Regions from separate parts of the Streptomyces sp. SP18CS02 genome, predicted to be linked through region 3. Evidence: riboswitches for the same ligand, from Rfam matches in the RefSeq annotation. Region 3 holds a riboswitch; each other region holds the start of a gene.
The links. Region 3 has a riboswitch for cobalamin ahead of cobN (cobaltochelatase subunit CobN). Riboswitches for the same ligand answer to the same signal wherever they lie in the genome.

Region 1 (7,147 bases), on a different contig from region 3:
CGGCGCCGTCGGCTGGGCGGTCCTCGCGCTCTCACGCGGCGAGGAGATCTCGGCGGCCTGGATGCTGGCCGCCGCGCTCGGCTCGTACGCCATCGCCTACCGCTTCTACTCGCGCTTCATCGCGAACCGGGTGCTGAAGGTCGACAAGACCCGCGCCACCCCGGCCGAACGGCTCGACAACGGTGTCGACTTCCACCCCACCGACCGCCGGGTGCTCTTCGGGCACCACTTCGCGGCGGTCGCGGGCGCCGGCCCGCTGGTCGGTCCCGTCCTCGCCGCCCAGATGGGCTATCTGCCGGGGACCATCTGGCTGGTGGCGGGCGTCATCTTCGCCGGCGCGGTCCAGGACATGGTCACGCTGTTCTTCTCGACCCGCCGCGACGGCCGTTCGCTCGGCCAGATGGCGCGTGACGAGATAGGGCCGTTCGGCGGCGCGGCGGCGCTCGTCTCGGTGTTCGTGATCATGATCATCCTGCTGGCCGTGCTGGCCCTGGTCATCGTCAACGCCCTGGCCCACTCGCCGTGGGGCGTCTTCTCCATCGGCATGACCATCCCGATCGCCCTGTTCATGGGGTTCTACCTGCGCATCCTGCGCCCGGGCCGGGTCACCGAGGTCTCCGTCATCGGTGTCGCGCTGCTGCTGCTCGCGATCGTCGCCGGCGGCTGGGTCGCCGAGTCCTCGCTCGCCGACACCTTCACCCTGGAGCCCGGCACGCTCGTCGTGTGGATGGTGGGTTACGGATTCCTCGCGTCCGTCCTGCCGGTGTGGATGCTGCTGGCCCCTCGTGACTACCTGTCGACCTTCATGAAGGTCGGCACGATCGTGCTGCTGGCGCTCGGCGTCTTCATCGCGCTGCCCACCCTGAAGATGGACGCCGTGACCGAGTTCGCCGGCCGCGGCGACGGGCCCGTCTTCGCCGGGTCGATGTTCCCGTTCGTCTTCATCACCATCGCCTGTGGCGCGCTCTCCGGCTTCCACTCCCTGGTCTCCTCCGGCACCACGCCGAAGATGATCCAGAAGGAGACGCAGGTCAGGTTCATCGGCTACGGCGCCATGCTGACCGAGTCGTTCGTCGCCATCATGGCGATGATCACCGCCTGCATCATCGACCCGGGCCTCTACTTCGCCATCAACTCCCCCGGCGGCGTCATCGGGACCACCGTGGAGTCCGCCTCCCAGGCGGTGGCCAACCTCGGCTTCTCCATCTCCCCCGACCAGCTGGCCCAGGCCGCCAAGGACGTCGAGGAGACCAGTCTCCTGTCCCGGACCGGCGGTGCGCCGACCTTCGCGCTCGGCATGTCCGAGATCTTCTCGGCCGTCGTGGGCGGCGGCGCCATGAAGGCCTTCTGGTACCACTTCGCCATCATGTTCGAGGCGCTGTTCATCCTCACGACCGTGGACGCGGGCACCCGGGTCGGGCGCTTCATGCTCCAGGACATGCTGGGCAACGTCTACAAGCCGATGCGCCGGGTCAGCTGGAAGCCCGGCGTCTGGTTCGCCAGCGCGGTCGTCGTCGGCGGGTGGGGCTACTTCCTCTGGGTCGGCGTCCACGACCCGCTGGGCGGCATCAACCAGCTCTTCCCGCTGTTCGGCATCGCCAACCAGCTGCTCGCCGCGGTCGCCCTCGCCGTCTGCACGACCCTGCTGGTGAAGTCCGGGCGCCTCAAGTGGGCCTGGGTCACGGCGGTTCCGCTGGCCTGGGACGTGGCCGTCACCCTGACCGCCAGCTGGCAGAAGATCTTCTCCGCCGACCCGCGGGTGGGATTCTTCGCCCAGCGCGACAAGTACCAGGACGGGATCGACGCCGGGACGCTGCTGGCACCGGCCAAGTCCATGGACGACATGCGCACCGTCGTCACCAACTCGACCGTCGACGGCGTCCTGTCGGCCCTGTTCGCCCTGCTGATCATCGTCGTCATCGCCGACGCGGCACGCGTCTGCTACAAGGCCGTCAGCAGCCCCGAGTCCGTGCGCCTCGCCGAGGTGCCGTACACCAGGTCCCGCATCGTCGCCCCGGCCGGACTCCTCGTCACCCCCGAGGAGAAGGCCGAGCTCGCCGCCGTGGGCGCGGGCGGCGCGGGCCCGACCGGCGCTTCGGGCGAGACCGGCGCTTCCGGCGAGACCGGCCGGGAGGCCGTCTCCGGGTCCGGCCGGGGCGGCGACCCGTCGTGAGCGCCACGGCCCTCGCCGGGCGCGCCGTGCGGTGGCTGCGCTGGTACGTCCGGGAGTTCTCGGGCGAGACCGCCTACGAGCGGTACGTCGCCCACGCCCGGACGTGCGATCCGGCCGCCGAGGTGATGACGCGGCGCGCCTTCGAACGCAGCCGCACGGATGCCCGTGAGGCCGATCCGCGGAAGGGTTTCCGCTGCTGCTGAGCCCCCGGGGGCGTGTACGCGGTGCGCACACGAAAGGATGTACGCATGACACGTACACGCCCCCTGCCGCTGCTCCTGCTGCCGCTCATCGCCCTGACCGCCGCGTGCGGCACGGAGACGGCCGGCGGCTCCGCTCCCGACCGCGGGACGCTGGAGGCGCGGGCAGCCGCCGCGCAGACCAGGACCGAGCACGTGTACGTGATCGAGGCGGACGGGTTCGAGTTGGCGAAGCAGTCCGTGGGCGTCCTCGGCGATGACGGCTTCCAGAGCACCTATGTCGCCACGGGCGGCGGCCGGATCACCGTCTCCGTCGACCGCGGCACGGTGGACGACGGGAGCTGCCCCGCGATCCCGCCCGTGAGCCGGTCCTGCGAGAAGGACGGTCCGGGGTGGTACCGCTCCTCCGGGGCCGCGCACGAGTACGCCCTGACCGAGAACGGCCTGCGCGTCCAGATCTCCGCCGAGTCCTCCGCCGTCTCCCGCGACGTCCTGCGCGCGGCCGCCGGGTCGGCGCACCGGGCGGACGACCGTGAGCTGGACGAGGTCCTGCCCGAACACACCGCGCCGGCCGGGCCCGTCGAGCGGGGGGACCTTCCGCCGGTCGGCGACGGTGCCCCCGACAACGGGGTGGGTGCCGGCGGCTGACCCGGCCGTACGGTCTCCCGCCCCTCCCGGCCCTCGCCGCCGGCGCGCGGGCGGGGCGGCGGGGCCGCGAGGGCACGCGGTGCCCGTCCGGGGCGCGGGCCGACCGCTCACGGCCGGCGCGCACGGCGGGTTCCCTCACGGCCGGCGCACGCACGGCCGGTCCCGTCACATGGCCGGTCCGATCGCGGCCGGTCCCGTCACGGCCGGTCCGATCGCGACCCGGGTGCTTCCTGCCGGACGGACCCCGCGGCCCGTGGGGGGATCCGGTGCAGGAGCCGCCGGCCTCCCCGGGGAGCCGCGCCGGCCACACCGGGCCCGCCCACGGTCGGCCGCGACGCCGGGAAGGCCGCGCGTCCGGCCCGCCACCGCGCCCGGGAGCCCCCGCGCGGGCCCGCACCGAGCGCACGGGGCGGCGGGCCGGCGCGCCCCTGCCGGCCCTCCCGGCCCTCCCGAAGCCCCGCCCGGCCTCCTCCGGCCGGATGTGCCATGGGTCGTCACCCCGGACCGACACACAAGATGTGGGGGGTGCGGCATGGGGAGCCCCCCACATGTATGCTCAACCTCGCTGTCGTCGCAGGGGAATCCGGTGCGAATCCGGAACTGTCCCGCAACGGTGTACAGGTGCGCCTTTGCGCACCTATGAGTCCGAAGACCTGCCGCAGCGCACCCGAGCCGTCCGGCCCGGGTGCCCAGACGTCCGGGCCTCGCGGAGTGGGCCGGAGGACGCGGTGCGCACCCCCTGTTCGCGCGGGTGCCCCGCTCTCCTGCCCGCCCGCCGGCCCCGAGCCGAGCGAGGGAGAGCCCCCACGTGACCATCGCGCCAGCCGATCCGGCCTCAGCAGTCGCGGACACGGAGACCGTCGGAGCCGGAACCACGGCCGCGGAAGGCGACGGTCCCGGGACCGTCCTGCTGCGGACCCTGACCGACCTCACCGCCGATCTGCCCGACACCGACCCCGGCCGGGTCGCCGCCGCCGCGCTGCGCGGCCGGCACGCCGGTTCGGACGAGGCCGAGCTGCGTGAGCTCGCCACCGAGGCGGCCGCCGGTCTGATCTCCGAGGACCCCTCGTACTCGCGCCTCGCGGCCCGGCTGCTCACCCGCACCATCGCCGCCGAGGCGGCGGGGCAGGGCTCGGTGTCGTTCTCCGCGTCGGTCGCCGTCGGTCACCGGGAGGGCCTGATCGCCGACCGTACGGCCGGTTTCGTCCGCGTCCACGCGGAGCGGATGGACGCGATGATCGACCCGGCGGCCGACGACCGCTTCGGCTACTTCGGACTGCGCACCCTCTACAGCCGCTACCTCCTGCGGCACCCGATCACCCGCAAGGTGATCGAGACCCCGCAGCACTTCATGCTGCGGGTGGCCGCAGGGCTCGCCGAGGACGACAGCGTCCGCGCGCTCGACGAGGTCGGGGCGCTGTACGGCCTGATGAGCCGGCTCGACTACCTGCCCTCCTCCCCCACGCTGTTCAACTCCGGCACGCGCCACCCACAGATGTCGTCCTGCTACCTGCTGGACTCGCCGCTGGACGAGCTGGACTCGATCTACGACCGCTACCACCAGGTGGCGCGCCTGTCGAAGCACGCGGGCGGCATCGGCCTGTCGTACTCCCGCGTCCGCGCCCGCGGTTCGCTCATCCGGGGCACCAACGGCCACTCCAACGGCATCGTGCCGTTCATGAAGACGCTGGACGCCTCGGTGGCGGCCGTGAACCAGGGCGGGCGGCGCAAGGGCGCGGCGGCGGTCTACCTGGAGACCTGGCACGCGGACATCGAGGAGTTCCTGGAGCTGCGCGACAACACGGGCGAGGACGCGCGGCGTACGCACAACCTCAACCTGGCGCACTGGGTCCCGGACGAGTTCATGCGCCGCGTCAACGCTGACGCCGAGTGGTCGCTGTTCTCCCCGGCGGACGTACCCGAGCTGGTCGACCTGTGGGGCGACGAGTTCGACGCCGCGTACCGCGCGGCCGAGGCCGCCGGGCTGGCCCGCAAGACCATGCCGGCCCGCGACCTCTACGGCCGGATGATGCGGACCCTGGCCCAGACCGGCAACGGCTGGATGACCTTCAAGGACGCCTCGAACCGCACGGCCAACCAGACCGCCGAGCCGGGCCACACGGTCCACTCGTCCAATCTGTGCACCGAGATCCTGGAGGTCACGGACGACGGGGAGACCGCGGTCTGCAACCTGGGCTCGGTCAACCTGGGCGCGTTCGTCGAGGAGGGCGCCGACGGCGGGATCGACTGGGAGCGGCTGGACGAGACCGTCCGCACGGCCGTCACCTTCCTCGACCGGGTCGTCGACATCAACTTCTACCCGACCGAGCAGGCCGGCCGGTCCAACTCCCGCTGGCGGCCGGTGGGTCTGGGCGCCATGGGCCTCCAGGACGTTTTCTTCAAGCTGCGGCTGCCGTTCGACTCGGCCGAGGCACGCGCCCTCTCGACGCGCATCGCCGAGCGGATCATGCTCGCGGCGTACGAGGCGTCCTGCGATCTCGCGGAGCGCAACGGCAGGCTCCCGGCCTGGGAGAAGACCCGTGCGGCGCGCGGTGTCCTGCACCCGGACCACTACGGCGTCGAGCTGAACTGGCCGGAGCGCTGGGCGGCCCTGCGCGAGCGCGTCGCCTCGGTCGGCATGCGCAACTCGCTGTTGCTGGCCATCGCGCCGACCGCGACGATCGCCTCGATCGCGGGCGTGTACGAGTGCATCGAGCCGCAGGTCTCCAACCTCTTCAAGCGCGAGACGCTGAGCGGCGAGTTCCTCCAGGTCAACGCCTATCTGGTGGCCGAGCTGAAGAAGCTCGGCGTCTGGGACGCGCAGACCCGTGAGGCGCTGCGCGAGTCGAGCGGCTCGGTACAGGGCTTCACCTGGATCCCGGCCGACGTCCGCGAGCTGTACCGCACGGCGTGGGAGATCCCGCAGCGCGGCCTGATCGACATGGCGGCGGCGCGCACCCCGTTCCTGGACCAGTCGCAGTCGCTGAACCTGTTCCTGGAGACGCCGACGATCGGCAAGCTCTCCTCGATGTACGCGTACGCCTGGAAGCAGGGCCTGAAGACGACGTACTACCTGCGTTCGCGCCCGGCGACCCGGATCGCCCGCGCGGCGGCCGCGACCCCGATCCCCGTACAGGCCACGCCGGAAGAGGCCGTCGCCTGCTCCCTTGAGAACCCCGAGTCCTGCGAGGCGTGCCAGTGACCATGAGTGACAAGAACCTTCTCGACCCGGGCTTCGAGCTCACCCTGCGCCCCATGCGCTACCCGGACTTCTACGAGCGCTACCGGGACGCGATCAAGAACACCTGGACGGTGGAGGAGGTCGACCTCCACTCCGACGTCGCCGACCTCGCGAAGCTCACGCCGGGCGAGCAGCACATGATCGGCCGGCTGGTCGCGTTCTTCGCCACCGGTGACTCGATCGTCTCCAACAACCTGGTGCTGACGCTGTACAAGCACATCAACTCCCCCGAGGCACGGCTGTACCTGAGCCGTCAGCTGTTCGAGGAGGCCGTGCACGTCCAGTTCTATCTGACACTGCTCGACACCTATCTGCCCGACCCGGACGACCGCGCGGCCGCGTTCGACGCCGTCGAGGAGATCCCGTCGATCCGCGAGAAGGCGCAGTTCTGCTTCCGCTGGATGGACTCGGTCGAGAAGATCGAGCGTCTGGAGACCCAGGCCGACCGCCGCCGCTTCCTGCTGAACCTGATCTGCTTCGCGGCGTGCATCGAGGGGCTGTTCTTCTACGGCGCCTTCGCGTACGTGTACTGGTTCCGCTCGCGCGGTCTGCTGCACGGCCTGGCGACCGGCACCAACTGGGTGTTCCGCGACGAGACGATGCACATGAACTTCGCCTTCGAGGTCGTGGACACCGTCCGCAAGGAGGAGCCGGAGCTGTTCGACGACGAGCTGCGGCGGCAGGTGACCGACATGCTGAAGGAGGCCGTCGAGGCGGAGCTGCAGTTCGGCCGGGACCTGTGCGGTGACGGACTGCCGGGCATGAACACCGAGTCGATGCGCGAGTACCTCCAGTGCGTCGCCGACCAGCGCCTCCAGCGTCTGGGCTTCGCCCCGGTGTACGGCTCGGAGAACCCGTTCGCGTTCATGGAGCTCCAGGGCGTCC
Region 2 (7,147 bases), on a different contig from region 3:
TACGCCGTCTGCGATCCCGCCACCGGCCACTGCCGCATCACCCGCGCGGGGCATCCGCCTCCCGTCGTCGTCACCCCCGACGGCACGGCCCGTCTTCTCGACCTGCCGCCCGGTGCTCCGCTCGGCATCGGGGGTGTCGCCTTCACCACCACGGACCTCGACCTGGAGCCGGGAAGTCTCCTCGTGCTCTACACGGACGGCCTGGTCGAGTCCCGTGGCACCGACATCGACGAGCGGCTCACGGATCTCACCCATCTGCTCGCCGAGCCCCAGCAGCCCCTGAGCCATCTGTGCGACTCCTTGATCAGCCATCTGGTGCCCGCCTCGGCGGACGACGACATCGCCCTGCTCATCGCCCGGATCGGGTCCCGTATCCCGTGAAGTGTCCGCTCACGATCCCGTGAAATGTCCGCTCGTGCCACGGGCGGACCGACACCGTCCTCGGCCGGAGGTACGCGGGGACCGTGGCGGCCCTCCCGCGCCGGTGCAGGACCGCGCTCGGGCACGCTTCCGATCCGCGCTTCCGGTCGGCGCCTCCGGTCGGCGGGCTTCCGCGGAGGCATCCGACACGATGTGCGCATTCGATGCGAAGAGCCTGTTTACCTTCCATCCGACCGCCTGCCACTTTGCCTTTGATGCGTAACCCGACATATGCCATTCCGTTATGCAACTGCCGTCGCATTGCGCGCCGGTAAAGCCACCCGAATCAGCAGCGCGGAAGCCGTTGTTGAATGGGGACCAGGGAAGGAAACTCGTGGTGATGAACACGGCACTTTGGCTGCTCGTCTGCGCGTCGGCGTGCACGGCGGTCTCCACGCTGGTGCCGCCGGCTGCGAGCCGGATGCGCCGCATCGACATGGTGGAGCTGCGGCGCCGTCGGCGCCTGGTCCATGTCCTCCATGCGAACAGCCAGCTGGCACCCCAGATGCCGCACCATCCGGCGGGACCGGGCGACGCCCAGGACCACCCCCACGCCAAGCGCTAGGGGATGTCCGGAAAGCTCGCCCTGACCGCGACACACCGCACGCCCGCTCGCCGCGTTCTGGCCGATCGTGCCGGGTTTCATGCCGGTAGCCGCGCTCCCTCCGGGGGCCCGGCCCTCGCGACCCGGGGCCCCTGAGCTCCGGGTGCACGAACGTGACGACTCGATACCGGGGGGAACGGGGTGTTCACTCACACGTGTCGATCCGCGCGCCCGCTCCGCGGTGCGCGTCCGGACACATCAGGGCTAGAGGTGCGCAGAATTTCCGACAGAAAGCGGCGATATCTGTCGCAGGGAGCTTTCCGGCCATAGACACCCGGAGGACGGATTCACCAGGAAAATATGGTTCATTAATGTGACGAGCGATCGCCGTGATTTCATCATCGGCGGATGCGGGCAGAAACACGCGGACCGCCGGCGGAATTCCGCTCCCGGTGCGGGGGTCACGCGCGGCGAAGCGGTGGGCACGCAGAGGAAGGGTTGTCGCGTCCCGTGGCTCTCGCGATGATGTAGGGGAACACACGCATGCATGGACGAAACGCTGCTTGACCTGCACAGACGCCACTCAGGGTCGCACCTGACATTCCTGCTGGGAGATAGCGATGCGGATGCTCATCAATGTGCCGGAGACAGTCGTCGAGGACGCCCTGAGGGGCATCGCCGCCGCGCATCCCGAGCTGAACGTGGACGTGGAGAGCCGGATCGTCGTACGGCGTGACGCTCCCGTGGCGGGGAAGGTGGCCCTGATCTCCGGGGGCGGTTCCGGACACGAGCCGCTGCACGCCGGCTTCGTCGGTCCCGGCATGCTCTCGGCGGCCTGCCCGGGCGAGGTGTTCACGAGCCCGGTGCCCGACCAGATGGCGCGGGCCGCCGCCGCCGTGGACAGCGGCGAGGGGGTGCTGTTCGTGGTGAAGAACTACACCGGCGACGTGCTGAACTTCGACATGGCGGCCGAGCTCGCCGAGGACGAGGGCGTCCAGGTGGCAAAGGTCCTGGTCGACGACGACGTGGCCGTCTCGGACAGTCTGTACACGGCCGGCCGGCGCGGCACCGGAGCCACGCTGTTCGTGGAGAAGATCGCGGGCGCCGCCGCCGAGGAGGGCGCGCCGCTGGAGCGGGTGGAGGCCATCGGCCGGCAGGTGAACGCGAGTTCGCGCAGTTTCGGCGTGGCGCTGAGCGCGGTCACGACGCCCGCGAAGGGCACCCCCACCTTCGACCTCCCTTCCGGGGAGCTCGAACTGGGCATCGGAATCCACGGCGAGCCAGGACGCGAGCGGCGCGCGATGATGACCTCCCGGGAGATCGCCGACTTCGCCGTGGACGCCGTACTGGAGGATTTGCGGCCCGACGCCCCGGTGCTGGCGCTCGTCAACGGGATGGGGGCGACGCCGTTGCTGGAGCTGTACGGGTTCAACGCCGAGGTGCAGCGGGTGCTGGGTGAGCGGGGCGTTCCGGTGGCCCGGACCCTCGTCGGGAACTACGTGACCTCGCTCGACATGGCGGGCTGCTCGGTGACCCTCTGCCAGGTCGACGAGGAACTGCTGCGGCTGTGGGACGCGCCGGTGCGCACGGCCGCCCTTCGGTGGGGCTGCTGACATGGGGAGCACCGCGCTGGACACGGACTTCTTCCGACGCTGGCTGACGATCGCCGCCGCCGCCGTGGACCGTGAGGCGGACCGGCTCACCGAACTGGACTCGGCGATCGGGGACGCCGACCACGGGACCAACATGCGTCGCGGCTTCGCGGCCGTGACGGAGGCCCTGGAGAAGGACCCGCCGCGGACTCCCGGGGCGCTGCTGGTCCTGGCCGGGCGGCAGTTGATCTCGACCGTGGGAGGAGCCTCGGGCCCGCTGTACGGGACTCTGCTGCGGCGCACCGGCAAGGCGCTGGGCGAGGCGGCGGAGGTGACGCCGGGGCAGCTGGCCGAGGGGCTGCGCGCGGGTGTGGCCGCGGTGGCGCAGCTGGGCGGGGCGGCGGCCGGCGACAAGACGATGCTGGACGCGCTGGAACCGGCTGTGGCGGCGCTCGACGAGTCGTTCGAGGCCGCCGCGCGGGCGGCCGAGGAAGGCGCGCTCGCGACGGTGCCGATGCAGGCGCGCAAGGGCAGGGCCAGCTATCTGGGCGAGCGCAGCATCGGGCACCAGGATCCGGGCGCGACGTCGTCCGCCCTGCTGATCGCGACGCTCGCGCAGGCGGCCGGATCGACGCCCGAGGGCCCGGCGGTGGCGGGATGAACGCGCGGGTGGGCATCGTGCTCGTGTCGCACAGCGCGGCGGTGGCGGCGGCGGTCGCGGAGCTGGCACGGGGTCTCGCGGGCGGCGGCGACACCGCTCCCGTGGCCGCCGCGGGCGGCACGGCGGACGGCGGGCTGGGCACCAGCTCCGAGCTGATCGCGGAGGCGGCGGCGTCGGTCGACGGCGGCGCGGGGGTCGCGGTCCTGGTCGATCTGGGCAGCGCCGTACTGACGGTGAAGGCGCTGCTGGCCGAAGGCGACGAGCTGCCGGACGGCACGCGGCTGGTGGACGCGCCGTTCGTGGAGGGCGCGGTCGCGGCCGTGGTCACCGCTTCGGCGGGGGCCGACCTGGACGCCGTGGTGACGGCGGCATCGGAGGCGTACGACTACCGCAAGGTGTGAGGTACGCCGGAGCCGCGGGCCACGGGCCGCCTTGGGGTCACGGCCCTTGTGGTCACGCGCCGCGCCGGCCCGTGGCGGGTCCCGTGGGGAGCGGGGGCGGGGGCCGCCCACGGCGGCCCGCCCCGGCCGGCGGCCCCTGCGCCGGGGTGTCGTGAACCGGTCGGGCCGGGCGCCCGGCGCCGAGCCGGCGGCCGTCGTCGGCGGCCGGCTCGGTCACCGGCCCCGGGGTTCCGGGGTGGGCGCAGACCGGGGTGGCGCCGGAGTGCGCGCCCCTGCGCGGGTTGTGATGTACCTGGTCAACGCACTAGTGTCGCAGGGCCTTGGTGTACGGGAAACCGGTGAAGTACCGGTGCGGCCCTCGCCACTGTGATCGGGAAGTCCGGCTCCATCCCTCGGGAAGCCACTGGACGGCGGGAGACCGCGTTGTCCGGGAAGGCGGAGTCGCGGCGGCATGACCCGTCAGCCAGGAGACCGGCCAGGGCGCGTTGTCCATCCACGAGGTGCTGGAGAGGGTCTCCCAACCATGCATATCGCCGAGGGCTATCTGCCCCCGATACACGCGGCCGCCTGGAGCGTCGCCGCCGCTCCCTTCGTCGTACACGGCGTACGCGCCCTGACCCGGGAGGTCAGGAGCAATCCCGAGTCCACCCTGCTGCTGGGCGCCTCCGGTGCCTTCACCTTCGTCCTGTCCGCACTCAAGATCCCGTCGGTGACCGGAAGCTGTTCCCACCCCACGGGTACGGGGCTGGGAGCGATCCTGTTCCGGCCGCCGATCATGGCGGTACTGGGCACGATCACGCTGCTGTTCCAAGCACTGCTGCTGGCGCACGGCGGCCTGACCACGCTCGGCGCCAACGTCTTCTCCATGGCGATCGTCGGGCCGTGGGCCGGGTACGGCGTGTACCGCCTGCTGCGGCGGTTCGGCCTGCCGCTCATGGTCACCGTCTTCTTCGGCGCGTTCGTGGCCGACCTGTCCACGTACTGCGTGACCAGCGTGCAGCTGGCGCTCGCCTTCCCCGACCCGAGCAGCGGCTTCATGGGCGCGCTGGGCAAGTTCGGGGGCATCTTCGCCGTCACCCAGATTCCGCTCGCCATCAGCGAGGGTCTGCTGACGGTGCTGGTGATGCGGTTGCTGATCCAGTCCAGCAAGGGTGAGCTGACCCGGCTCGGGGTACTGCTCACGGGCGGCCGCGGGAACGAGAAGAAGGAGGCCGTGGCCTGATGAGCCGTAACGCCAGGATCAACACGCTGCTGCTTCTGATCGTCGTGGCACTGGCCGTGCTTCCGCTCGCGCTGGGCCTGGGCGACCACAAGGAAGAACCGTTCACCGGCGCCGACGCGCAGGCCGAGACGGCGATCACGGAGAACAAGCCGGACTACGAGCCGTGGTTCACCCCGCTGTACGAGCCGCCGTCGGGCGAGATCGAGTCGGCGCTGTTCTCGCTCCAGGCCGCGCTCGGGGCGGGGGTGCTGGCCTACTACTTCGGTCTGCGCCGCGGCCGGCGGCAGGGCGAGGCACGGGCCCGCACCGGAAGCGGGCCCGACAGCGTGGCCGGTGCCGATGCCGCCGTGGCCGGCTCCGGGACCGGCGCCCGTGATCCGCGGCCGTCCGCGTAGCCGGGGGTGCTGCCGATCGACGCGGCGGCGCACAGCAGTCGCTGGCGCCGCCGCCATCCGTGCGAGAAGGCGTTTCTCGGCTTCGGTCTGACGCTGTGCGCGGTCTGCCTGCCACCGTGGCCGGGAGCCGTGCTGGTGGCGGCCGCGACCCTCGCCGTGCTGCTCGGACCGGCCGGGGTGGCGCCCCGGCAGCTGTGGCGGGCGTTCCGCATCCCGCTCGGTTTCTGCGTGACGGGCGCGGTCCCCCTGCTGTTCCAGGTGGGCGGCGCGGGCGGGTTCGTGACGCCGGCGCCCGACGGGCCCCTGCACGCAGCGCAGTTGCTGCTGCGGACCTCGGCGGCTTCGTTGGGTGTGCTGCTGTTCGCGTTCACCACTCCGGTCTCGGATGTGCTGCCCCGGCTGGTGCGGGCGGGTGTGCCGGCGCCGGTGGTGGACGTCGCGCTCGTGATGTACCGGATCAGCTTCCTGCTGCTGGACACGATGGCGAGGATCCGGCAGGCGCAGGCCGCCCGGCTCGGGCTGACCACCAGGGCGGCCACCTGGCGTTCGCTGGCCGGGCTGGGGGCGACGGCGTTCGTCCGTGCCTTCGACCGGGCCACCCGGCTGCAGTCCGGGCTGGCCGGGCGCGGTTACGACGGGACGCTGCGGGTCCTGGTGCCCCGGACGGCGCCCTCCCGGCGGTTCCTGGGCGCGGCCGGGGCACTGCTGGCCGGTCTCGTCGCCCTGACTCTCGTACTGGAAAGGCTCCTGCCGTGACTGTCCTGCCCCCTCCCCCCGTCGTGGAACTCGTCGGTGCGGGCTACGCCTACGAGGACGGCCCCGCCGTACTGAGCGGCGTCGATTTCGCCGTGCCGCAGGGCCGTTCGATCGCGCTCCTCGGCCGCAACGGCAGCGGCAAGACGACGATGCTGCGCCTGCTGAGCGGAGGGTTGCGGTGCGCGAGCGGGCGGCTGCGGCTGGCGGGTGAGGACGTGTCGTACGACCGGGCGGGGCTGACCCGGCTGCGTACGACGGTGCAGCTGGTCGTGCAGGATCCGGACGACCAGCTGTTCGCCGCCTCCGTGGGGCAGGACGTGTCGTTCGGACCGATGAACCTGGGCCTGCCGGAGGAGGAGGTGCGGGTCCGGGTGCGGGAGTCCCTGGAGGCGCTGGACATCACGGCTCTGGAGGACCGGCCGACGCATCTGCTCTCCTACGGGCAGCGCAAGCGTGCGGCGATCGCGGGCGCGGTCGCGATGCGCCCGCGCGTACTGATCATGGACGAGCCGACGGCGGGGCTGGATCCGCATGGCCAGGAACGGCTGCTGGACGTGCTGGACCGGCTGCGCGCCTCGGGAACGACGGTGGTCATGGCGACGCACGACGTGGACCTCGCGCTGCGCTGGGCGGACGAGGCGGCGGTGCTCGCCCCGGACGGGCTGCGCACCGGCCCGGTGGCCGAGCTCCTGGCGGACCGGTCGCTGCTGGAGGCGGCGCGGCTGCGCAGGCCGTGGGGCATGGCGGTCGCCGCCGCTCTGCGGGCCCGGGGCCTTCTGGCGGCCGGCGCCCCGGGACCGCGCACACCGGAGGAGCTGGACGAGTGGGCATCGGCGGTGGGGCCGGCCGCGGGGTAGCGCAGCTCACGCCCTCCTCCTTATGCAACTTGTTGCACAACGGTGCCGCGTCGTCTAGAACTGGGGGACGACCCTGCGCGAGGAGGCGCCCCCATGACCCCGTACCCGCACTTGCTCAGCCCGTTGGACCTCGGGTTCACGACCCTGCCCAACCGGGTGCTCATGGGGTCGATGCACATCGGGCTGGAGGAGGCCGAGAACGGCTTCGCCCGCATGGCCGCCTTCTACGCCGCCCGGGCCCGCGGCGGCGTGGGCCTGATGGTCACCGGCGGAATCGCGCCGAACGAGGCGGGGCGCCC
Region 3 (7,147 bases):
TGCGCGAGGTCCGGCAGCCGGTCCGTGGAGAAGCAGGCCAGTGCCCGGAAGACGTCCGCCACGCCGTGCGCGCAGGGGTGGGGCCCCGCGACGACGCCCCGGCGCGGGTCGAAATAGCCGCCTTCGCGCTCGTACTCCGCGCGGACCCGCCCCAGTTCGGGGCAGCGGGAGAGGTTGTCCCGGGCCGAGGGGGCGTTGGCGTACCGATGCGTCTCGTACGACAGGAGGCGCGCCCGGTCCCGCTCCGCGCCGGTGACGACCTCGATGCGCACCCGGGCCAGGCCGAGGTGGGCGGGGCCCAGCTCCCGCAGGGCGTGGGCCATGACGACCAGCCGCTGGAAGCCGTCGAGGCATTCGGCGCCGTGCAGCTCCAGCGTCGGCTGCCAGTCGCCCGGCGCGCAGCGCAGATTGACGTGGTCGGCGCCCAGGACGATCGGCTCGCCGGCCGCTCCGAAGTCCTCGGGGCGCCGGCGCAGCAGGTCGGCCAGCCGCTGGTTCTCCGGGCTGTCGGGCAGGTAGCCGCGCCTGCTCCGCAGGGTCACCGCCGCGTCCGGGCGCTCGGCCAGACGGGCCAGTTGCTCCGCGGAGACCCAGGCGAAGTGGCGCGAGCGGTGCGAGATCACGTCCTGTCTGCCGACGGTCAGCCCGATCGTGCCCGTGGGCGGAGCCCAGCCGCCGGACGCGTGGGGCAGCCGCCTGCCCAGGACGTGGGAACGTGCATTCATGATCCCTTTAACGCCGCGCGATGCCCGGGGTATCGACCCGGAGGCCGGGAAAAGGAGCCGGTCGGGCCGGGCACGCCCGGCCCGACCGGCGCCGGCGCCTCACCCCTCCGGGTAGCGCCTCGGCGTCCACGCGATCGTCGTGCCGTCCGCCCGGCGGACGGCCTGGGTCTGGGAGGAGCCGATCAGCAGCAGGGTGCGCATGTCGACCTCCGTCGGCTCCAGGTCCGCGAGGGCCAGGACGCGTACCGACTGCTCGGGCCCGCCGACGTCCCGGGCGACGACCACCGGGGTGTCGGGGGCGCGGTGTTCGAGGAGCAGCTCGCGGGCCTTCGCCACCTGCCAGGTGCGGCTGCGGGAGCCCGGGTTGTACAGGGCGAGGACCAGGTCGGCCGCGGCCGCCGCGTGAAGGCGCTCGGCGATGACCTCCCAGGGCTTGAGCCGGTCGGACAGGGAGATGGTCGCGTAGTCGTGGCCCAGCGGGGCGCCGGCCGCGGCCGCCGCCGCGTTCGCCGCGGTGACACCCGGCAGGACACGGACGGGCACGTCCGCGTACGGGCCCTGCGAGGCGACCTCCAGGACCGCCGTCGCCATCGCGAAGACGCCCGGGTCACCGCCCGAGACCACCGCCACCCGGTGCCCCCGGCGCGCCAGGTCCAGCGCGAACTCGGCCCGCTCCGACTCCACCTTGTTGTCGGAGCCGTGACGCCGCTGGCCGGGCCTGGCCGGGACACGGTCCAGGTACGTCGTGTAGCCGACCAGGTCCGTCGCCTGGGCGAGCGCCCCGCGCGTCTCCGGCGTCAGCCACAGCGGGCCCGCCGGTCCCGTGCCGACGACGACGACCTCGCCCCGCTCGGACGTGGGCTCCGCGTCGATGCGGGAGGGCAGCACCGCGACGGAGAAGTACGGCACCGTCCCGGGGTCGATCTCCGAGAGCGCGCCGGTGCGCTCGCCGGCCATCGTCGCCCGCTCGACGTACCGGGCGTCCTCCAGCCTGCCCGCCCGCTCCAGCGCCCGCCGCACCGCCGGGAACGTGCGTCCCAGCTTCATCACGACGGCCGAGTCGGTGGACGCCAGCCGGGCCGTCAGCTCCTCCTCCGGGAGGGTGCCCGGAATGATCGTGAGGATCTCCTCCGCCTCCACCAGCGGCTCGCCCAGACGCGCCGCCGCCGCGCTCACCGAGGTGACGCCCGGGACGACCTCGGTCGGGTACCGGTGGGCCAGCCGCTTGTGCATGTGCTGGTACGAGCCGTAGAAGAGCGGGTCGCCCTCGGCGAGCACCGCCACCGTGCGGCCCGCGTCCAGGTGTGCCGCGAGGCGGGCCGAGGCCTCCTCGTAGAAGTCGTTCAGCGCGCCCCGGTACCCGCCGGGGTGGTCGGTGGTCTCCACCGTCAGCGGGTACATCAGGCGCTCTTCGATGTGGTCCTCGCGGATGTGCGCGGCCGCGATCGAACGGGCGATCGAACGACCGTGGCGGGCGCTGTGGTACGCCACCACGTCCGCCGCCGCGATGACCTCCACGGCCCGCACCGTCATCAGCGACGGGTCGCCGGGGCCCAGCCCGACGCCGTACAGCTTCCCGCTCATTCCGCCTCACTCGCTATCGCGTTGATCGCGGCCGCGGCCATGGCGCTGCCGCCACGCCGTCCGCGCACCACCAGGTGTTCCAGGCCCGAGGGGTGGCCGGCCAGCGCGTCCTTGGACTCGGCGGCGCCGATGAAGCCGACCGGGATGCCTATGACGGCGGCCGGGCGCGGCGCGCCCGCCTCGATCATCTCCAGGAGGCGGAAGAGCGCGGTGGGCGCGTTGCCGATGGCGACGACCGCTCCTTCGAGCCGGTGCCGCCACAGCTCCATCGCGGCGGCGCTGCGCGTGGTGCCCAGCTCGGCGGCAAGGGACGGCACCGACGGGTCGGAGAGGGTGCAGATCACGTCGTTGCCGGCGGGGAGCCGCTTGCGCGTGACACCGCTGGCGACCATCTGCGCGTCGCACAGGATCGGCGCGCCGGCCCGCAGCGCCTCGCGGGCGCGGGCCACCACCCGCGGGGTGTAGGCGAGGTCGCGGACGAGGTCGACCATGCCGCACGCGTGGATCATCCGCACGGCGACCTGGCTGACGTCGGCGGGCAGGCCCGCGAGATCCGCCTCGGCGCGGATCGTGGCAAAGGACTGGCGGTAGATCTCCGCGCCGTCCTTCTCGTAGTCGAACACTCTGCTCTCGCTCATCTCGTGGTGGTACGGGCTGCCGCCACCGTGGCGGCCAGTCCTGCCCGGGTCATGGGTACGGGTCGTGCGGCCGCGCCGTCCCGGACGGTCACCTCGTACACGCCGTCACCGGTCGCGACGACGTCGACCCACGCGCCCTGCGGGTGGCCGCAGCGCCGTTCGCAGCCGGACCAGTGGACGGGCAGGCCGCCCGTGCCGGGGGTGGCGTCGGCGCGCACGTCCGACAGGGACTTGGCGCAGCCGGGCCGCCCGGTGCAGGCGCCGGTGCCCAGCCAGGGCGAGTCGGGGGAGGTGATCAGACCGGCCGCGTCGAGGGCGGCGAGCCGTTCCGTGGCGGCCCGCCGGTCCGCGAACCCGGTCACGACCAGGCCGCGCCAGGGCGTGACGCGGACCTCGTCGGCCGGCAGCAGGGCGCGCATCTGCGCGCTCGTCACCCGGCCGAGCGGCGCCACGACCGACACGGCGGCCGGGGGTGCCACGGGGCCGGGGGCGGGCGTGCCGGGCGGCGTGACGACCCCCGGGAGCGGGCGCGGCCCGGGCGCGGCCGTCCCTCCCGGGGCCGGGCCGTCGCCGGCTCGCGCGGGAGCCGCGGCGGCGGCGTCGACGGGTGAGAACGCGAGGCCCGCCTCCGCCAGGTGCGCCGCCACGTCCACGGACCGTCCCGGGGGCAGCTCGCGCACCCGCCAGGCGCCCGTGCCCGCCGCGCGGGCGGCGGCCAGGAAGGCGCGGGCCGCGGCGAGCGCGGCGCGCGGGGCGTCGTCGGCCGGCACCCGGCACACCTCCCGCACGCCGACCCGTACGCGTGCGGAACCGGCGTCCGGTTCTGCGATCAAGGTCACATCGGCGCCGAGCCCCGCCACGTCCCCGCGTCCGTCGTCCAGGGCGAACAGGAAGCGGCCCGAGAGGGCGGCCGACCACGGGGCGGCACAGAGCAGGGCGTCCAGCTCGCGCACCCACAACTGCACGTCGGCGCGGCCCAGTCCGTCCAGCCCGGCCAGCGGGGACGCGACCACGTTGCGCACCCGCTCATGCGTTTCGGAGGGCAGCAGCCCGGCGTCCCGCAGCAGCTCGGCCAGGGCCGACCCGCAGTCGTCGCCGAGGCCGCGCAGCTCGACGTTGCCGCGTGAGGTGATGCTGAGGTGCCCGTCCCCCAGCGAGTCCGCCGCCAGTGCCAGCGCACGTACCTGATGGGACGTCAGAAGGCCGCCCGGCAGGCGCAGTCGGGCCAACCGGCCGTCGTCGGCCTGGTGCAGCCGCAGCGCGCCGGGGCAGGCGTCGCCACGGTCCCGTATGGGAGCTTCGACCCGTTTCGGCGTTGATGGTCGGGTGGGCGGCATGGCGGCGAGCATACCCACGACCTTCCAGGTGACCGCCCGCCCGATCAAGCCGAACCTCTACTATGCAGACGGCACAGGGTCCCAGGGCCCTAGGGAGGAAGCCCGGTGGGAATCCGGCGCGGTCCCGCCACTGTGAACCGGCCCCGAGCCGGTGAGTCAGGAACTCCCGCCGTCCTACGACCACCCGGGGCGCGGACACCCCGAGGAAGGCCTGCGCACGCGATGATCCTGCTGCTGTCGCACTCCGACACCGACCTGCTGAGCGCTCGCGCCGCCGGCGGTCCGGTGGAGTACCGGTTCGCCAACCCCTCCCGGCTCCCCGTCGACGAGCTGCCCGCCCTGCTGGACGGCACCGACCTGGTCGTCGTACGCCTCCTCGGCGGCGTCCGCGCCTGGCAGGAGGGGCTCGACGCACTGCTGGCGGGGGACCGTCCCGTGGTGGTGCTGAGCGGGGAACAGGCCCCCGACGCCCAGCTGATGGAGGCCTCCACCGTCCCCATCGGCATCGCCGCCGAGGCGCACGCCTACCTCGCCCACGGCGGCCCGGACAACCTGGAACAGCTCGGCCGTTTCCTCTCCGACACGGTGCTGCTCACGGGCCACGGCTTCGAGCCGCCGAGCCCCGCGCCCACCTGGGGCCCCCTGGAGCGCACCCCGCGCCGCACGGACGGCCCGGTCGTCGCGGTGCTCTACTACCGCGCCCACCACATGAGCGGGAACACCGCGTTCATCGGCGCCCTGTGCGACGCCGTGGAGGACGCGGGCGCCCAGGCCCTGCCGCTGTACGTGGCGTCCCTGCGCGCCCCCGAGCCCGAGCTGCTCGACCGGCTGCGCGGCGCCGACGCGATCGTCACCACCGTCCTCGCGGCGGGCGGCACCAAGCCCGCCGCGGCCCAGGCGGGCGGCGACGAGGAGGCCTGGGACGCGGGCGCGCTCGCCGCCCTGGACGTCCCCGTCCTCCAGGCGCTCTGCCTGACCGGCCCGCGCTCCGCCTGGGAGGAGAGCGACGAGGGGCTGTCGCCGCTGGACGCGGCCAGCCAGGTCGCCGTGCCCGAGTTCGACGGCCGGCTCATCACCGTTCCGTTCTCCTTCAAGGAGATCGACGAGGACGGCCTGCCCGCGTACGTCGCCGACACCGAGCGCGCCGCCCGCGTCGCCGGGATCGCCGTGCGCCACGCCCGGCTGCGCCACATCCCGAACGAGCACAAGCGCCTCGCGCTGGTCCTCTCCGCGTACCCGACCAAGCACTCCCGGATCGGCAACGCGGTCGGCCTGGACACCCCCGCCTCCGCCGTCGCCCTGCTGCGCAGGCTCCGCGAGGAGGGGTACGACTTCGGTCCCGAGGAGGACATCCCCGGCCTGGTCTCCGGCGACGGCGACGAGCTGATCTACGCCCTCATCGAGGCCGGCGGCCACGACCAGGACTGGCTCACCGAGGAGCAGCTCGCCCGCAACCCCGTCCGGATCCCCGCCGCCGACTACAAGCGCTGGTACGCGACCCTGCCGCAGGAGCTCCGCGCGGCCGTCGAGGAGCACTGGGGCCCGCCGCCCGGCGAGATGTTCCTGGGCCGCTCCCGCAATCCGGAGGGCGACATCGTGCTCGCCGCCCTGCGCCGCGGGAACCTGCTGGTCCTCATCCAGCCGCCGCGCGGCTTCGGCGAGAACCCGATCGCGATCTACCACGACCCCGATCTGCCGCCCTCGCACCACTACCTGGCGGCCTACCGCTGGATCTCGGCCTCCGCGGACGACGGCGGCTTCGGCGCCGACGCGATGGTCCACCTCGGCAAGCACGGCAACCTGGAGTGGCTGCCCGGCAAGAACGCCGGCCTGTCCGCCGCCTGCGGCCCCGACGCCGCGCTCGGCGACCTCCCGCTGGTCTACCCGTTCCTCGTCAACGACCCCGGCGAGGGCACGCAGGCCAAGCGCCGCGTCCACGCCACCCTGGTCGACCACCTGGTCCCGCCGATGGCCCGCGCCGACTCCTACGGCGACATCGCGCGCCTGGAGCAGCTGCTCGACGAGTACGCGCAGATCTCCTCCATGGACCCCTCGAAGCTGCCCGCGATCCGCGCCCAGATCTGGACGCTGATCCAGGCCGCCAAGCTCGACCACGACCTGGGTCTGGCGGACCGGCCGGACGACGACGGCTTCGACGACTTCCTGCTGCACGTCGACGGCTGGCTGTGCGAGGTCAAGGACGCCCAGATCCGCGACGGCCTGCATGTCCTGGGCGGGGCGCCCACCGGCCCCGAGCGGGTCAACCTGGTGCTGTCGATCCTGCGCGCCCGCCAGATCTGGGGCGGTACGCAGGCCCTGCCCGGACTGCGCGAGGCCCTCGGGCTGGACGAGTCGGCCGCCACCCGCACGGGCGCGGACGAGGCGGAGGAGAAGGCCCGGACGCTGGTCCAGGCGATGGAGGACGCCGACTGGGATCCGGCCGCCGTCGGTACGGTGGCCGCCGGCCACGGACAGGCCGTCGCCGACATCCTCGACTTCGCCGCCCGCCAGGTCGTGCCGCGCCTCGCCGCCACCACCGACGAGCTCGCCCACGCCGTCCACGCCCTGAACGGCGGGTTCGTCCCGGCAGGCCCCTCCGGGTCCCCCCTGCGCGGGCTGGTCAACGTCCTGCCGACCGGCCGCAACTTCTACTCGGTCGACCCCAAGGCCGTCCCCTCGCGCCTCGCCTGGGAGACCGGCCAGGCGCTGGCCGACTCCCTGCTGGAGCGGTACCGCACCGACAACGGCGACTGGCCCACCTCCGTCGGCCTGTCCCTGTGGGGCACCAGCGCGATGCGCACCAGCGGCGACGACGTCGCCGAGGCGCTCGCCCTCCTCGGCATCCGCCCCGTCTGGGACGACG

Region 1: linked by a shared signal. The riboswitch ahead of PUR26_RS33400 (ribonucleoside-diphosphate reductase subunit alpha) and the one ahead of cobN (cobaltochelatase subunit CobN) in region 3 are both predicted to bind cobalamin.
Region 2: linked by a shared signal. The riboswitch ahead of PUR26_RS20295 (energy-coupling factor ABC transporter permease) and the one ahead of cobN (cobaltochelatase subunit CobN) in region 3 are both predicted to bind cobalamin.

Annotation. Positions count from the first base shown of each region.
Region 1 is NZ_JAQYXC010000303.1:555,199-562,345, forward strand. It holds gene PUR26_RS33385 (carbon starvation CstA family protein) at 1-2,173, shown strand, start outside; gene PUR26_RS33390 (YbdD/YjiX family protein) at 2,170-2,376, shown strand; gene PUR26_RS33395 (hypothetical protein) at 2,422-3,021, shown strand; cobalamin riboswitch at 3,533-3,696, shown strand; gene PUR26_RS33400 (ribonucleoside-diphosphate reductase subunit alpha) at 3,830-6,223, shown strand; gene PUR26_RS33405 (ribonucleotide-diphosphate reductase subunit beta) at 6,226-7,147, shown strand, end outside.
Region 2 is NZ_JAQYXC010000288.1:412,198-419,344, reverse strand. It holds gene PUR26_RS20320 (SpoIIE family protein phosphatase) at 1-381, shown strand, start outside; gene PUR26_RS20315 (hypothetical protein) at 761-985, shown strand; gene dhaK (dihydroxyacetone kinase subunit DhaK) at 1,585-2,577, shown strand; gene dhaL (dihydroxyacetone kinase subunit DhaL) at 2,579-3,217, shown strand; gene PUR26_RS20300 (PTS-dependent dihydroxyacetone kinase phosphotransferase subunit DhaM) at 3,214-3,618, shown strand; cobalamin riboswitch at 3,923-4,112, shown strand; gene PUR26_RS20295 (energy-coupling factor ABC transporter permease) at 4,142-4,840, shown strand; gene PUR26_RS20290 (energy-coupling factor ABC transporter substrate-binding protein) at 4,840-5,235, shown strand; gene cbiQ (cobalt ECF transporter T component CbiQ) at 5,242-5,991, shown strand; gene PUR26_RS20280 (energy-coupling factor ABC transporter ATP-binding protein) at 5,997-6,848, shown strand; gene PUR26_RS20275 (NADPH-dependent 2,4-dienoyl-CoA reductase) at 6,942-7,147, shown strand, end outside.
Region 3 is NZ_JAQYXC010000277.1:102,194-109,340, reverse strand. It holds gene PUR26_RS14190 (hypothetical protein) at 1-725, opposite strand, end outside; gene PUR26_RS14185 (precorrin-2 C(20)-methyltransferase) at 825-2,309, opposite strand; gene PUR26_RS14180 (precorrin-8X methylmutase) at 2,306-2,947, opposite strand; gene PUR26_RS14175 (cobalamin biosynthesis protein CobG) at 2,944-4,284, opposite strand; cobalamin riboswitch at 4,342-4,470, shown strand; gene cobN (cobaltochelatase subunit CobN) at 4,507-7,147, shown strand, end outside.